2 regions of the Shinella sp. S4-D37 genome follow, and region 2 is predicted to be linked to the other one. Evidence: riboswitches for the same ligand, from Rfam matches in the RefSeq annotation. Region 2 holds a riboswitch; the other holds the start of a gene.
The links. Region 2 has a riboswitch for cobalamin ahead of AB3G45_RS04265 (ABC transporter substrate-binding protein). Riboswitches for the same ligand answer to the same signal wherever they lie in the genome.

Region 1: linked by a shared signal. The riboswitch ahead of AB3G45_RS29165 (TonB-dependent receptor plug domain-containing protein) and the one ahead of AB3G45_RS04265 (ABC transporter substrate-binding protein) in region 2 are both predicted to bind cobalamin.

What each region holds. Positions count from the first base shown of each region.
Region 1 is NZ_JBFNXL010000010.1:8,166-15,692, reverse strand. It holds gene AB3G45_RS29175 (mandelate racemase/muconate lactonizing enzyme family protein) at 1-229, shown strand, start outside; gene AB3G45_RS29170 (sialidase family protein) at 420-1,577, shown strand; cobalamin riboswitch at 1,806-2,010, shown strand; gene AB3G45_RS29165 (TonB-dependent receptor plug domain-containing protein) at 2,170-4,089, shown strand; gene AB3G45_RS29160 (ABC transporter substrate-binding protein) at 4,089-4,937, shown strand; gene AB3G45_RS29155 (FecCD family ABC transporter permease) at 4,934-5,935, shown strand; gene AB3G45_RS29150 (ABC transporter ATP-binding protein) at 5,932-6,729, shown strand; gene AB3G45_RS29145 (hypothetical protein) at 6,722-7,527, shown strand, end outside.
Region 2 is NZ_JBFNXL010000003.1:47,686-55,212, forward strand. It holds gene phnG (phosphonate C-P lyase system protein PhnG) at 1-447, opposite strand, end outside; gene phnF (phosphonate metabolism transcriptional regulator PhnF) at 555-1,310, shown strand; gene AB3G45_RS04250 (class I SAM-dependent methyltransferase) at 1,288-2,064, opposite strand; gene AB3G45_RS04255 (ABC transporter ATP-binding protein) at 2,064-2,870, opposite strand; gene AB3G45_RS04260 (FecCD family ABC transporter permease) at 2,867-3,895, opposite strand; gene AB3G45_RS04265 (ABC transporter substrate-binding protein) at 3,892-4,932, opposite strand; cobalamin riboswitch at 5,089-5,322, opposite strand; gene AB3G45_RS04270 (hypothetical protein) at 5,377-5,742, opposite strand; partial or broken gene AB3G45_RS04275 (NAD(P)-dependent oxidoreductase) at 5,812-7,224, opposite strand; gene AB3G45_RS04280 (3-keto-5-aminohexanoate cleavage protein) at 7,343-7,527, opposite strand, start outside.

The sequences.
Region 1 (7,527 bases), on a different contig from region 2:
CGGAAAACTGGTCGAGTATCCGATGCTCGCCTTTCCGCTCGGTAGCGAGATGATTGGTGATCAGGGCAGGATCGAAGGCGGCCGGCTCATTCGCCCGACCGCTCCGGGCCTGGGGCTGACGCTTACGCCCGAGATGGAAGCCCGCTACCCGTTTGACGAGACCGCCGTCTATTCCTGTGTCCTTAACGACTGGGGACCACCGCCGGACAGCTATTGGCAGCGGGGCTGAGCCGATGACAGAGTGCTGGACCCCGCGCTGAAAAGTGCCACAAGGCGGGCGCCGCAAACCGATGCGGCGTTCCCCCGCCATGGCAAGCGGGCTCCCATTCATTTTTTCAGCGCTCCCGGCCGACGATTTGTACCGGCACCCGGCATGCTTTCTCATCCAAGGAACCACAAACAATCAGGACGGCGCGGCCATGAGTGAGAAAGCGCAGCATGGATTGGTCGACGTTTCCGACGCTCGCCATGGCGTGGTTCATAGCGAGGCATACGCCTATTGCGCGCATCCGCACATTGTTGTTGCACCGGATGGCGCCTGGGTCGTCGTCTTCAATCGTGCCCCACGTAGACCGTTTGTACTGCATCCCCCTGAAGAGCCGCTCTATCACAATGTCATCATTCGCTCGCGGGATCAGGGCCGTTCGTGGAGCGCTCCTCTGGTGGTTCCCGATTACAACCGGTCTGGCACCGAATGTGCCGGGCTTACCGTGTTGTCCGATGGCCGCTTGATGCTCAATCAATGGCAATTCGAATGGCTACCCTTAGAAAAGGCCCGACGGCGCATCGATCAGGCGGGCCTCACCTACCCCAAGGCATTCATGAAGGGCTGGCAGCTCTCCCCCGAGCACACCGCCGAAAATATGCCACCGGAAATGTTCGAGCATGTTGCTCCGTGGGTCCGCGGCGGCGGTCGTACCTTCGTCCATTTTTCCGACGATTGCGGGATGACTTTCGGTGACGAGGTTGAAATCGACACATCGCCGCGAACCGGCGGCTACGGAATGCGCGGTGCCGTCGAACTTCACGATGGCAGGATTCTCCTGCCCCTGAGCGACGTTCCCAACTACCGCCAGGTTTTTTCCGTTGAAAGCATTGACGCCGGTAGAAGCTGGTATCCGCCCGCGGCGATCGCTCATGGCGACGCGCATGAATTCGAAGAGCCCGCATTGTTGGCGTGTAGGTCGGGAAAGTTGCTTCTTGTTCTCAGGGACAATGCGACACGCTCCCTTCATCAGGCGGAATCGATGAATGGCGGTCTGTCCTGGACTGCACCGGTTCCCCTGCCGATCAAAGGCTACCCGGCCCACTTACTGCAGCTCCATGACGGTCGAATTCTGATGACGTATGGTTGGCGTTTTCCCGATTTCGGAATTAGGGCCGTATTGTCGAATGACGAGGGAAAGTCCTGGGATATCGCCAGGACGTTCTGCATTCGCGGTGCGATGCCAAACAAGAACCTCGGCTACCCTGCGACCATTGCTACGGAAGAGGGGGGCTTTTTCACAGTTTATTACGGCGAGGACCCAAGCGGCGTGACCGGTATCCACGGCACCTCCTGGGATATCGCAAGATAACCCTGCGGGCGATGTCATGTTGATTCTCCTGAGCGCGCCTGGACGACTTCCGGCTGGGAATGTGCAGGCGGGCTGAATGGATGGAGCGGCTGCCTCTCTACCGGTGACCTGCGTCGAACGGATCGCGATGGCGAACCGGCAGTCCGGCCAGCGCAATCATATGAGCGCAAAATGGTCCAGACTGTGGGAAATGCCATGCATCCCTTGACCCAACTTTAGGCCGCCGATAAGCTTGGCCACGGAATAGGTTCCGTCAGCATGACGGATGAAAAGGGAACACGGTGAGGACTACCCATCAGGGGCCGAAACCGTGACTGCCCCCGCAACTGTAACCGCCGAGCTTGCCTCATGATGCCACTGCGCGAACGCGCGGGAAGGCGGGACAAGCGATGACGCGGAAGTCAGGAGACCTGCCTGTGCCGGTCACCCATGCCAGGATACGGGGAGTGTCCGGGCGCGGCCGTCCGTAGCGGTGACATTGTCGAAGATGTCGCCGCGTCGATGGACGGTTTATGGAAGCGTCAGCTCTCCGGAAATCCTCACTCGCCCGCGGTTGGTAACCGTGCAGGGATCAGCCTGCCGTGGGGGAAATATGAAGACCTATCTGGCAGGGGCTTCCCTGCTTGCGATCGTATGGTGTCAGCCCGTCCTGGCGCAGGATCAGCCAGCAACCGAAACGCCGACCATGCTCGACGAGATCGTGATTGCCGACGGTCTCACCTCGGTGGAACTCAGAAAGTCCGGTCGCGCCGTCACCGTCATCACCGGCAAAGAGATCGAGAAGAACCAGGTTCGCTACGTGGCGGATGCGCTTCGGTTCGTGCCGGGTTTTGCCGTATCGCAGACAGGGCCCTACGGTGGCCTGACGCAGGTGCGCGTGCGCGGCGCGGAAGGCAATCAAGTGCTTGTCGTCATCGACGGCGTCGAGGTCAATGACAATGGCCAGGGCGAATTCGACTTCGGCAGCCTGCTTGCCGACGATATCGATCGCATCGAGATCCTGCGTGGCCCGCAGAGCACCTTCTGGGGCGCCAACGCCATGTCCGGCGTCATCAACATCACCACAAAAAAAGGCGAGCGCAACTCAACCAAATCCACGGCCCGGACAGAAGTCGGTACGGATGGCACGGTGATGGGCGCGCTCTCCACACGCGGCGGCGGCGAAAATTTCGACTATTCGCTCGCCGGCGTCCTGCGCCGTTCGGAAGGTTTCAACATTTCCGACATCGGGAAGGAAGACGACGGCGACCGCAACGGCACGCTGAACGGGAAATTCACCGTAGATCTGTCGCCCGATACAGTGGTGGACGGCACGCTGCGCTACGTCAACCGCCGCAGCGATCTGGATCCGCAGCACTACGACACCGCAATGACATATGATGCGGACGATTACATGAAAAGCCGGGAGTTCTTCGGCTCGATCGGCCTTACCAACACCGCGCACGACGGCGCGCTGACACAGAAGGCACGCTTTTCCGGCAACGACATCCATCGCTTCAACCACTCCGAGGACTTCGGCGACAGCTGGAACGACGGCAACCGCTACAACGCGACCTACCAGGCCTCCTATCGCTACGACGCGCTGGAAAATCAGGTCAATCAGGTGACCGCCGGCTACGAATGGCAGCGCGAGACCTTCTCGCCCTCGCATCTTGCCGAGACCTTCAGCCGCATCGCCCATTCGCTGATCGGCGAATATCGCGGTGAGTTCTTCGACCAGTTCTATCTCAACGCCGGCGCCCGGCAGGACTGGAACGACGCCTTCTCGGATGCCGCGACCTGGACGGTGAGCGCCGCCTGGCAGATCCCGGAAGCGGAAACGCGGCTCCATGCCTCCATCGGCACGGCCGTGACCAACCCCACCTTCTACGAGCAGTTCGGCTATATCCCCGGCACGTTCAGGGGCAACCCGAACCTCAAGCCGGAGGAAAGCCTCGGCTGGGACGTCGGCGTGGAGAAAAGCTTCTTCGACGGCGGCCTCGTCGTCGACGTCACCTATTTCAACCAGAACCTCGAAAACGAGATCGCCACGGTCTACAATCCCGACTTCACGTCGACGCCGGTCAATCGCAACGGCGAAAGCCGCCGGCAGGGCGTCGAGGTTTCCGCGACCGTCGATTTCTTCAACGGCTTCACGATGGGGGGCGCCTATACCTATACCGACGCGAGCGAGCAGACGGTGGCCGGCGGGCCGCGCCTTGCGGAAGTGCGCCGCCCGCGCCATACGGGCTCGCTGAACGCGGCCTATCTGTTCCATGACGACCGGGCGCGCGTCTTCGCCGAGGCGGTATTCAACGGCAAGATGGAGGATGCGGTCTTCGCCACCTTCGTTCCGCCGCGCGTCACGCTCGGCGGCTACACGGTCGTCAATGTCGGCGGCAGCTTCAAGGTCAACGAGACGATGGAGATCTTCGGCCGGATCGACAACCTGTTCGACCGCGACTACCAGGAAGTCTACGGCTTCAACACGCCGGGTCTCACGGCCTTCGCCGGCATGAAGGCGACCTTCTGATGGGCGGCAGGCGTTGGCATGCGATGATCCTTGCCGGCCTCCTCTGGCCGGTCCCGGCCGTCCGTGCCGACGCCCTTCCCGGGCGGGTCGTGTCGATGAACGTCTGCACGGACCAGCTGGCCATGCTCGTCGCGCGGCCCGGCCAGCTTGTCTCGGTCTCCTATCTGGCGCGCGACGCCGGCACCTCGGCCATGGCGGAGGAAGCCCGTGCCTATGCCGTCAATCACGGGCTGGCGGAGGAAATCTTCCTGATGAAGCCCGACCTCGTGCTCGCGGGCACCTACTCGACGCGCACAACCGTCTCGCTATTGCGCCGGCTCGGCTTCCGCGTCGAGGAATTCCCACCCGAAGCGTCCCTCGACGAGGTTCGTGCGAACCTTGCCCGCATGGGCGACCTGCTTGGCAATCCCGAGCGGGCGAAGGCGCTGGTTGCCGGCATGGATGCGCAGATCGAGGCGCTCGCAGTCAGCGAGACGCCGCGGCTGCGCACGGCTCTCTATTTCGCCAACGGCTACACGGCCGGTTCCGGCACGCTCGTCTCCGAAGTGGTGAAACGCGCCGGCCTCGACAACATTGCTGAGACGCTGGGCATGGCGGGAACCGCCCGCCTGCCGCTGGAATTGCTTGTGCTCTCCAACCCCGAACTGATGGCCGGCGGTCGCTCGGAGGCCGAAGGGCCTGCTCTCGCCGAGCAGAACTTTGCCCATCCGGCCTATCGCGCGCTCGTTTCCGCCATCGCCGAGGCGCCGCTCGAAAACCGGCTGACCGTCTGTGGCGGGCCGTTCACCCTTGAGGCCGCCCGTATGCTCCAGGACGCCGCGCGCCGGACTAAGGAAACAGCGCCATGACGATCCACTCCCATTACCGCACCACCATTGCTGTCCTGGCGGCGGTGACCCTCGCACTCTTTCTCCTCTCGCTCACCATCGGTCCGGCCGATGTCAGCTTTTCCGACAGCTTTCGCGCGCTCTTCGGTGGCGGCGAAGAGTTGCTGGTTCTGGTGATGCGCGAAATCCGCCTGCCCCGCGCCGTGCTCGGCTTGCTGGTCGGCGCGACGCTCGGCCTTTCCGGGGCGGCGCTGCAGGGGTATCTGCGCAATCCACTGGCCGAACCGGGGCTGATCGGCGTCAGCGCCTCGGCTTCGCTTGGCGCCGTCATCGCCATCTATACCGGCCTTTCCGCGCTTTTCGTGCTCGCTCTGCCGCTCATGGCGCTCGCGGGCGCGATGCTGGCCGTTCTCGTCCTCACCGCAATGGCGGGTGGGAATGGACGGCCTCTGGTCGTCATTCTCACCGGCATCGCCATTTCCAGTCTTGCCGGCGCGACGACCTCGCTGGTGCTGAACCTCTCGCCCAATCCCTTCGCGGCAATGGAAATCATGTTCTGGATGCTCGGCTCTCTCACCGACCGCTCGATGCCCCATGTCTGGCTAATGCTGCCCTTTACGGCGATCGGCTGGCTGCTGCTGCTTCGCCTCGGCCGGGCGCTCGATGCGCTCGCCCTCGGCCCCGACGCCGCTGCGAGCATGGGTGTCGATCTCAGGCGCGTGCAATGGCTTGCGATCGTCGGCACGGCACTCTCGGTTGGGGCCGCTACCGCGGTTTCGGGCGCCATCGGCTTCGTCGGCCTCGTCGTGCCGCATGTGCTGCGTCCCCTCGTCGGTTCACAACCGTCACGACTTCTGCCGGCAAGCGCGCTGGGCGGTGCTGCCCTGCTGCTTGCCGCCGACATTCTCGTGCGTGTCATCGCGCCGGATCGCGACATCAAGCTCGGCGTGCTGACGGCTGTCGTCGGCGCACCGTTCTTCTTCTGGCTCGTCTGGTCGCACAGGAGGACCGCGCTGTGAGCGTTCTCACCGTCGCAAACCTGTCAGCGACGCTTTCTGGCAAGCGGGTCGTGGACGGCGTGTCGCTTGTGGTCGGCAAAGGCAGCGTCACCGGCCTCATCGGCCCGAACGGTGCCGGCAAATCGACGTTCCTGCGCGCCTGCCTCGGCCTTGTCCCGGCAAGCGGCACCCTCCATCTCGACGGCGTCAATCTTACCGCTCTCAAGCCATCCGAGCGAGCTCGCCACCTCGCCTACCTGCCACAAGAACGTGAGACCGCCTGGGCGATGAGCGTAGAGGCCGTGGTGGCGCTCGGGCGGCTGCCGCATCACGCGCGCTTCGCCGCGCCCTCGCAGCGCGACGAAGCAGCGATCGAGGCAGCGCTCGTGCGCATGGACCTCATCCCCTTCCGCCACCGCGCCGTCACCAGCCTTTCCGGCGGCGAGCGGGCACGCGTCCTCATTGCCCGGGCGCTTGCCCAGGAAACGCCGGTGCTGCTTGCGGACGAACCGCTGGCCGGGCTCGATCCGCACCACCAGATCGCCCTGATGCGGCTCTTCAGGGAACTGGCTGCGGAAGGCCGCATCGTCATTGCGTCGATGCACGACCTGACGCTCGCCGCACGCTGGTGCGACTGCTTGCTCCTGCTGCATGGCGGCCGCGGCCATGCCACAGGCCTGCCGGAGGCCGTGCTGACGGCCCGAACTCTGGAAGATGTCTATTCGGTCGAGGCGTTCATCGGCGCCGCCGCCAGCGGCCTGATCGTGCAGCCTGTCGACCTGTCGCAGAAGAAGGATGAAAACGACCATGGCTGAGCTCCGGGATATTCTGCAAAGCCACCTCGTCGACGAGAGGGCGAGCTGGAGCATGGGCTCCTTCGGCGCCGTCGCGGAGTTCCATCAGGAAAAGGGCGAATACCTGGAGGCGGATGCACCAGGGCTCTTCGCGCGCGCGACCCGCCGCGGCGCGATCCGCCTGAATGCAGCGACGGTGGACCGCATCGAACCCGTCGCCTACGAGACGCTGAGCCCGAAAGCGCATCGCTGGAGCCATGCCCTCGCGCTCTGCCTGCCCCCCAGGGAAGCTGCCGGAAACCGGCGCGACACCCTTGCGGAACTCGGGTCGGACGAGGAGGCGGTTCGTCCTGCGGATCGCAAGGCGGTTCTCTTCGACATGGGCCTTGCCTTGCCGCAATGCGATTTCTGCATCCGCACCGAGGACCCCGATCTCCTCGCCCTCCTGCGCGAAAATGCCGGGCGCAGCCTGTTCGACCCGGCGAACCCGGCCGGCGGCGCGATCCTCAAGGCCCATCCGCACCGCGTGGCGCTGACGCGGATCGGCCGCGTGGAGGTGTTCCAGAAGATCGGCGGGCCGGATACCGGCGGCGTCTCGCCGCCCGGCCCGCACACCCATCTCCTGCCGCAACTCCTGAAATCGGGCCGTACCCACTCGGCCAACACGCCAATCCCGGACCATCTGGTGCCGCTCGGCTATCTTCATCCGGCCAATCCGGTCATGGACGGCATGGGGGAAGACACGGAATTCGACATCGACGACCATGCCCGCTTTCAGGCGCTCTACGACCAATTCGCCCGGCCCGACCTGCCCCTGCT
Region 2 (7,527 bases):
GAAGAAATCGACGCGGGTGGCGGCGGTCTGGCGTGCCTTCCCGGCATCCTCGCCGGCGAGGCGCGCGGCGATCCCATCAAGCAGCGTCTCCACCCCGGCCCGGTGGGCCGGCTGCTGGAAGAGGGCGTCGAAGATCGCCGCAAGCCGCGCCTTGGCGCCATCGGTGCCGAGCGCCTGGCCGTGGCCGACCGTGCCGTCGTCGAGACGGATGCTCGCGCGGGTCACCGTCGCCTCGCCGAGATTGAACGGCGCCCCGCCGCCGCCTATGCGCCCGCGCACCATGACGAGGCCCGTCTCCGGGCCGCGCACCGGCCGGGCGTCCGGCTTGTCGGCGAGCGCTTCGAACGCCGCATGAAGTTCGGCCCGGCTCGCCTTCGCAAGCAGGCCCATCGCCCTCTGCCGGGCGCCGGTCGCGGTGGGCTCCGCGGATTTCTGAATGGATGCCATTGCCTCATCTCCAAATGTCTATTAATCTAGACAACCGAACATCTTGAGTTTCGTCTTAATCGGGCGGAATGACAAGGGTGTGACAATGCAGTTCGGCGGGGGCGGAAATGGTGGAACGGCAATCGGGCGTGGCGCTCTGGCGGCAGATCGCGGACCGCATGCGCCTTGCGATCAACAACGGCGATTTCGACGAAACCGGCATGATGCCGCCGGAGACGGTGCTGGCCGGCCGCTTCGGCGTGAACCGGCACACGGTGCGCAGCGCCATGGCGGCGCTTTCGGAGGAAGGCATCGTCAGGCCGATCCAGGGCATCGGCACGCGCATCGAGCGGCGCGACCGCCTGCGCTTTCCCATCTCCCGCCGCACGCGCTTTTCACAAGGGCTCGGCGACCAGACGCGCGATCTGGAAGGGCGGTTGCTGGCGGCCGCGACGGAGGCGGCGCCCGCCGCGATCGCCGCGGCGCTCGGCCTTGCGCCCGGCACGCCCTGCCTCCGTCTCGAAACCGTCAACAGCGCCGACAGACGCCCGGTTTCCTGCGGCACGCATTATTTCCCGGCCGACCGGTTCAGCGGGATCGACACGGCTTATGAGAGGACGCGCTCGATCACGGCGTCGTTTCGCGAACTCGGCGTGTCCGACTATGTGCGCCGATCGACGGAAATCTCCGCCATCCATGCCGAGGGCGACGATATCCGCCACCTCAAGCTCTCGCCGGGGGCCATCATCCTCGTGGCGACGGCCGTCAATACCGATCTCGACGGCGTTCCGATCCAGTTCTCCCGCACGCGCTTTGCCGCCGACCGGGTCAAACTGACGGTGGAGCCGGAGCTGGACGGGGCTACTTCCGGCAGCAGAGGATGAAGCGGCGGTAAAGCAGGGTGCGCAGCCTGTTGCGCAGGTCCGCCGTGCGACGCTGGGCCTTGGCGATCGGCGCATGCGAGCGAACCGTCATATCGCGAAAACCCGCCGCCGCCAGCAGCGGCAGCACGCGCTCGACGGTGAGCCCGTCGCCGAAGGGCAGACGCTGCATGATGCCGGCGTGCCGGTCGCTCATCGCGCCGTCATAGTGCGGATCGGAGCCGATCACCTTGTCGATGAGGGCGATGGCCCGGCTCGCCAGCCGCCCAAGGCGGGTCGGCGCGGACCAGTCGCCGTCGAAGAACAGCAGGATGCCGCCGGGCTTCAGCATGCGGTGCCATTCGGCGAAGGCCGCATCCGGCGTCGTCAGCGTCCAGACGAGATGGCGGCAGACGATCGCGTCATAACTCTCGTCCGGCTCCATCGGGTTTTCCGCATCGGCGAGCAGGAAGCGAAGGCCTTTCGCGCCGGCATGCTTCTTCCGCGCCACCGCCAGCATCGCCTCGGAGAAATCGAGCGCCGTCACTTCGTGGCCGAGCGAGAGGAGAAGGCGCGTCACCTCGCCCGTGCCGCAGGCAAGCTCCAGCACCCGGCGCGGCGCGGGGCCGAGGTTCTCCCGGATCGCCGCCGCCCAGGCGTCGAATTCGGGGCCTTCGGGAATACGGTGGCCGAAGGCGAGATCGAAGGTTTCCGAGCGGCGCGACCAGTAATCGCGAATGTCTTCCTTCAGGTGGTCGTTGAGGCGCGGGCCGTGCATCATGTCCCCTCGCCCGCAACCAGCTTCAGACGCGGCGGCCGCGGCTCCGGCCGGCGATAGCGGATGAAGCAATTACCGGCGCCGTCGCGCTCGACATCGACGGTGACGCCGAAGACGTCGTTGAGGCGCTGCGGCTCCAGGACCTTGCCGGGCGTGCCGAGCGCGACGATGCGGCCGCCCTGCATCACGGCGATGCGGTCGCAGAACATGGCGGCATGGTTGAGATCGTGCAGCGCGGCGACGACGGTCAGCTCCTGCTCGCGCACGAGCTGGAGCAGGCTGATCTGGTGGCCGATATCGAGATGGTTGGTCGGCTCGTCGAGGAGCAGGATCGGCGCCTGCTGGGCGAGCGCGCGGGCGATGTGCAGCCGCTGGCGCTCGCCGCCGGACAGCGTGTGCCACAGCCGGCCGGAAAAATGCGCCATGTCGACCTCCTCCAGCGCCCGGTCGACGATGGCGTCGTCGGCGCGCGACCAGGGCGTCAGGGCGCCGAGATGCGGCGTGCGGCCGAGTTCGACCGCCTGGCGCGCGGTGATGCGCTCGGTCGTCTCGGCCTGCTGCTCGACGAAGGCGATGCGCCGGGCGATCGCCTGCCGGCCGTGGTCCGCGAGCGGCTTTCCGTCGAGCGTCACCGCGCCGGCCTGCGGCGTGCGGATGCCGGCGATCAGCGACATCAGGCTGGTCTTGCCGGAGCCGTTGGGGCCGATGATGCCGAGGAATTCGCCGGAGCGCACGTCGAGCGAGACGTCCGACAGGATGCTCGCGCCGCCGACCGACCAAGAAAGGTTTTGTGCCGAAAGGGTCACGGGGTCGACCTCCTCTGGCTGAGGATGAACGCGAAGGCCGGCGCGCCGAACAGCGCGGTGATGACGCCGATGGGCAGCACCTGGCCGGGGATGATGACGCGCGACAGCACGTCCGCCGCGATCATGAAGATCGCGCCGATCAGCGCCGAGGCCGGCAGCAGCAACCCATGCCGCACGCCGACCACCATGCGCGCGGCATGGGGAATGACGAGGCCGACGAAACCGATCGATCCCACGATGGAGACCATGACCGCCGTCATCAGCGCCGAGACGGCGATCAGCACGACATAGACCCGGCGCACCGGAATGCCGAGCGAGGCGGCCGATTCCGTGCCGAAGGTGAAGGCGTCGAGCGCGCGGGCATGCCAGAGGCACACGAGAAGGCCGAGCACCGCCACCGGCAGCGCCAGCCAGACATCCGGCCAGCGCACGCCGGAAAGATTGCCGAGCAGCCAGAACATGATGCCGCGCGCCTGTTCCGCACTCGCCGCCTTGGTGACGATGAAGGAGGTGAGCGCGTTGAAGAGTTGCGAGCCGGCAATGCCCGCAAGGATGATCGCCCCCGTGCCGCGGCCCGCCCGCACGGCAAGCGCGCTGACGAGGCCGAAGGCGACGAGCGCGCCCAGGAAGGCACCGGCAGGCAGGGTCAGCGCGCCGGCGCCGATGCCGAGGATCGCGACGGAGACGGCGCCGGTCGAGGCTCCGGCGGAAATGCCGAGGATATAGGGATCGGCAAGCGCATTGCGCAGCAACGACTGCAGGATGACACCGCACAGCGCAAGGGCCGAACCGCAGCAGGCCGCCACCATCGCCCGGCTCAGCCGGTAGTTCCAGATGATGCCTTCGTCGATGGGTTCCAGCGGATAGCCGGCATTCCAGAGGCGATTGGCCGCCGTCTTCGCCACGACGTCGAGCGGAATGGCGGTCTCGCCGACGGCGGCCCCGACGCCGAGGGCGAAAAGCAGGAGAACGAGCGCCGCGACAGCGGCGCCCGTCCGAAGCAGGATAGGATGATCCGCCGTCACTTCGCCAGACCAGCCTTTTCGATGGCGTCGGCGAGCAGTTCGATGCCCTCGATGGTACGGATCGTCGGGTTCATCGCCTGCGCGTCCATGTCGAAGACATAGTTGTTCTTGACCGCCGGCATCAGGCTAGCGACAGGATCCGTCTTCAGGAAGTCCAGCTTGGCTTCGAGGCTGTCGAGCGGATAGCGGCGGCGCTCCATGGAGCCGGCTACGATCATCGTCGGCGCGGCCTTCGCGATGGTCTCCCAGCCCACGGTCGGCCATTCATCGTCGGTCTTGATGATGTTCTCGATGCCGAGCGCCGACATGATATAGCCCGGCGCGCCGTTCTTTCCGGCGACATAGGGGTCGGCATCGGCGGCGCTGGAGAACCAGAAGACGGCCGAGAGCTTGCCTTCGGCGGCGGCGACCTTGGCGCGGGCCGCCGCCTCGCGGGCCTTCAGCGCCGCGACGACCTCCTCGCCCTTGTCCTGAATGTCGTAGATCTGCGCCATTTCGCGGATTTCCCGGTAGACGAGCTCCATGGTGAAGACCTGGTGGCGCACGCCGTCGCTCGCCGCGCTGTTGTCCTTGCCGACACAATCGGAAGGCGACGTATAGACGGGAATGCCGAGTTCCTCGAATTGCTCGGGCTTGGCGACCACGCCTTCCGGACCCACCTGCCACTGGAACTGGACGGTGACGATATCCGGCTTCTTGCCGAGCACGCTCTCGAAGCTCGGGTCATTGTCGGCGAGGCGGTCGATCTTGGCGTTGACCTCCTCGTAGCCCTTCAGGACCGGACCGACCCACAGCGCGGTGCCCACCACCTTGTCGGCAAGGCCGAGCATGTAGAGGATCTCGGTCGAGCTCTGGCCGATCGACACGGTCTGCGTCGGCGCCTTCTCGAAGGTAACGGGACGGCCGCAATTTTCCAGCGTCAGCGGATACTGCGTCGCGGCCGCCCGGGCGGCACCCGACGAGAGGACGAACACGGCCGCGCCGGCCAGCGCGGAAAGGAGGGATGCGGCGCGCGCGGCCGCAGGCAGAATGATCATGGATTTCTCCCGGATGAGTGAAAGCGTGCGGGCTCAGCCGGTGCGCCGAGAGTGGCGAGCCGATTGCGGTCGGGAGAAAACGAGTGAAGCTCTGCCGTTGCGGGCAGCCAGGGTCGTCATGGGGTCTCCTGTTCCGGGCATCCCCGCCCGTGACTTGGAAAGTGGTTCGACGACGGCAGGTCTCCTGGCTCACGGATATCTGCTGCCTGTCTGCCTTCCCGCGGGAGAACCGCAGTGGCATGACGCAAAACGCGTCCAAGGACAGGCGGCAATCCGCCTACAGTTGCGGGGGCAGCCACGGAATGGGCCCCTGTTGGGGTCGTCCGCACCGTGTTCCCTATTAATCCCCTGGGAGTCATCCCTCGGGGAACCGTCTCGACATCCTTAATCCGCCGCGCGCGGCGGCGTCAAGGCGCTGAAGGTCTCCAAATGGATCGGTTGCGGTCAGTTGCCCGTGCCGTCCGGCGTCACGCGCTGGCTTTCCCCGCCGGTGCCGGAATCCGCATTGGGATCGCGGTCCGTCGGAACGGTCTCGCCCCCGCCCGGAACCGTGTCGTCGATCGTGCCCTCAGCCGGCGTGCCGCCGGAGGTGGAGGACGACTGGTCCGTGTCGACGGTCGGATCGGTGCTTTCGCCCCAGATCTCCACGGCGCCCCAGACGAGGAAGGCAAGCGCCAGGCTGATGCCGAGCACTTTCAGCACCGGCCGCCCCAGGCCGCCCTGGCGGGTTTCCCGCGCGGCATAGTCCTTGCGGGCGGGCTCGTGCGTGCGGGTCAGCGGATCGCCGCGTTCGTCTTGCTGATGGGTCATGGCGGTCACTCCCTGAAAAATGTGTCGGGGAGGGAACTTATGGTGACGGGGAAAGTTCCCGGAGCCGCCTCAGGCCTCGGCGGGACCGTCCAGCCCGAGCGCTTCGAGAAGCCGCTGCTGGCTTAGGAGAAGCTGGGTGAGCGCGGTCACGTCGCCGGCCGCCGGCTGGTGCGTCATGCCCTCGTCCACCGCCTCGACGATCGCCTCCAGCGTATCGAAGATTTCGCGCGCGATGCCGTGCAGTTCGGAGAACCGCGGGTCGGCGACGGCGGCGGCGAGCGTGGCGGCCGTCACGCGGCCGATGCCGTGCGGCACCTTGGCCCCGCCATCGACATAGCCCTCCGGCAGGTCGCCCTTGAGATTGCGGACACGGCGGTGGCGGATGACGTCGATGATCTGGTCGACGGCCTGGCAGGCGCCGGCGACGCGCGAGGGATGGTCGGTATCGGCCGCCGCATGCGGCAGGAGTTCGAGCTTGCCGGGATGGCGGGCGGCGAGCGTCAGATAGGGCAGCATGGGCCCGCTGAGCGCGCCGCTCGCCGCGTCCTTGAAGAGATCGGCGTCGATGGCGGCGTGGCGCACCTGGCCGGAGGCGAGCGCCCGGTCGAGCGCGCCGGCATCCACCACCTCGCCGCGGTCGTAGTTGACGACGACGGCGCCGCGGTTCATCGCCGCGAGCACGCCGTCGCCGACGATGCCGGCATTGGCGTAGGCGCGCGTCACCGGATCGAGCCGGCCGAGGCCGACATGCACGCTGAGCGCATCGGCGCCCGCCGCCGCCTCCACCGGAGAGGCGGCATAGTCGAACCCTTCCGCCTCGATCCACCGGCGATGCTTTGCGCGCGCGTGGATCGCCACGCGCATGCCGAAGGCGCGGGCGAGCTTCGCCACCTCGCGGCCGATATTGCCGTAGCCGACGACCGCCATGCGGCGCCCCTCCAGCTTGGCCGTCGGATAGGACTTGAGGTCGCGGCCGGTGTCGAAATCGCCGCTCGCGACGCGCTCGTGCAGATGATCGACCGGCAGGTCCGGCGTCACCTTCAAAAGCGCCTTCATGACCATCTGGGCCGTGGCGCGGCTGTTGATGCCGGGCGTGTTCATCAGGGGCGCGATGCCGCCCTCCCCGTTGCCGCCGCCCCAGGAGGAAGAGCCCATATTGCCGGTGCCGGCGCCGATGCGCACGCCGCCGAGCGGAAAGACCGCCTGCCGCGGAATGAAGGTCGCGGCGGCGATGAGGGCGTCATACTGCCCGCGTGACGTCTGCGCCAGGATCTCCGCCTCGGTGCTGATATCCGGCTGGTAGAAGAAATGAATGCCGGGCGGCAGGGCCTCGCCCTGGTAGGCCGCATCGTGGAAGGTGCCGCCCCGTTCCGCGATATGCGCCGCGACCTCGCTGAAATCGGGCCGGCCCGCGCCGTCGAACCGCAGGCCGATCAGGTCGGCGATCAGGACGCGATAGGCCCGCTCGGGATCGTCGAGCCGCGCGCCTTCCGGCAAAGCCGTGTTTCGATCCTGCATGGCGCCCTCCCCGCTCGTCCCTTTTCTTCCGTAAGGGAGTTTTCCGGGCCTCGCAAGCGGCGGTGCGCCATCGCCCGCCCGGTCACGACCGGACGTGAAAACCCTCGCGCATGTCCGTGGCGCTGCACGGAGCATATCCGAGCCGGCCGAGCGCCGTCGCGACGGTTTCGACGAGGTCGGCGTTCGAGGCGGCGAGGCTGCCGTCGGGCCTGAAGAGATTGTTCTCGAAGCCGACGCGGACATGGCCGCCAAGGAGGGCGCCCGCGG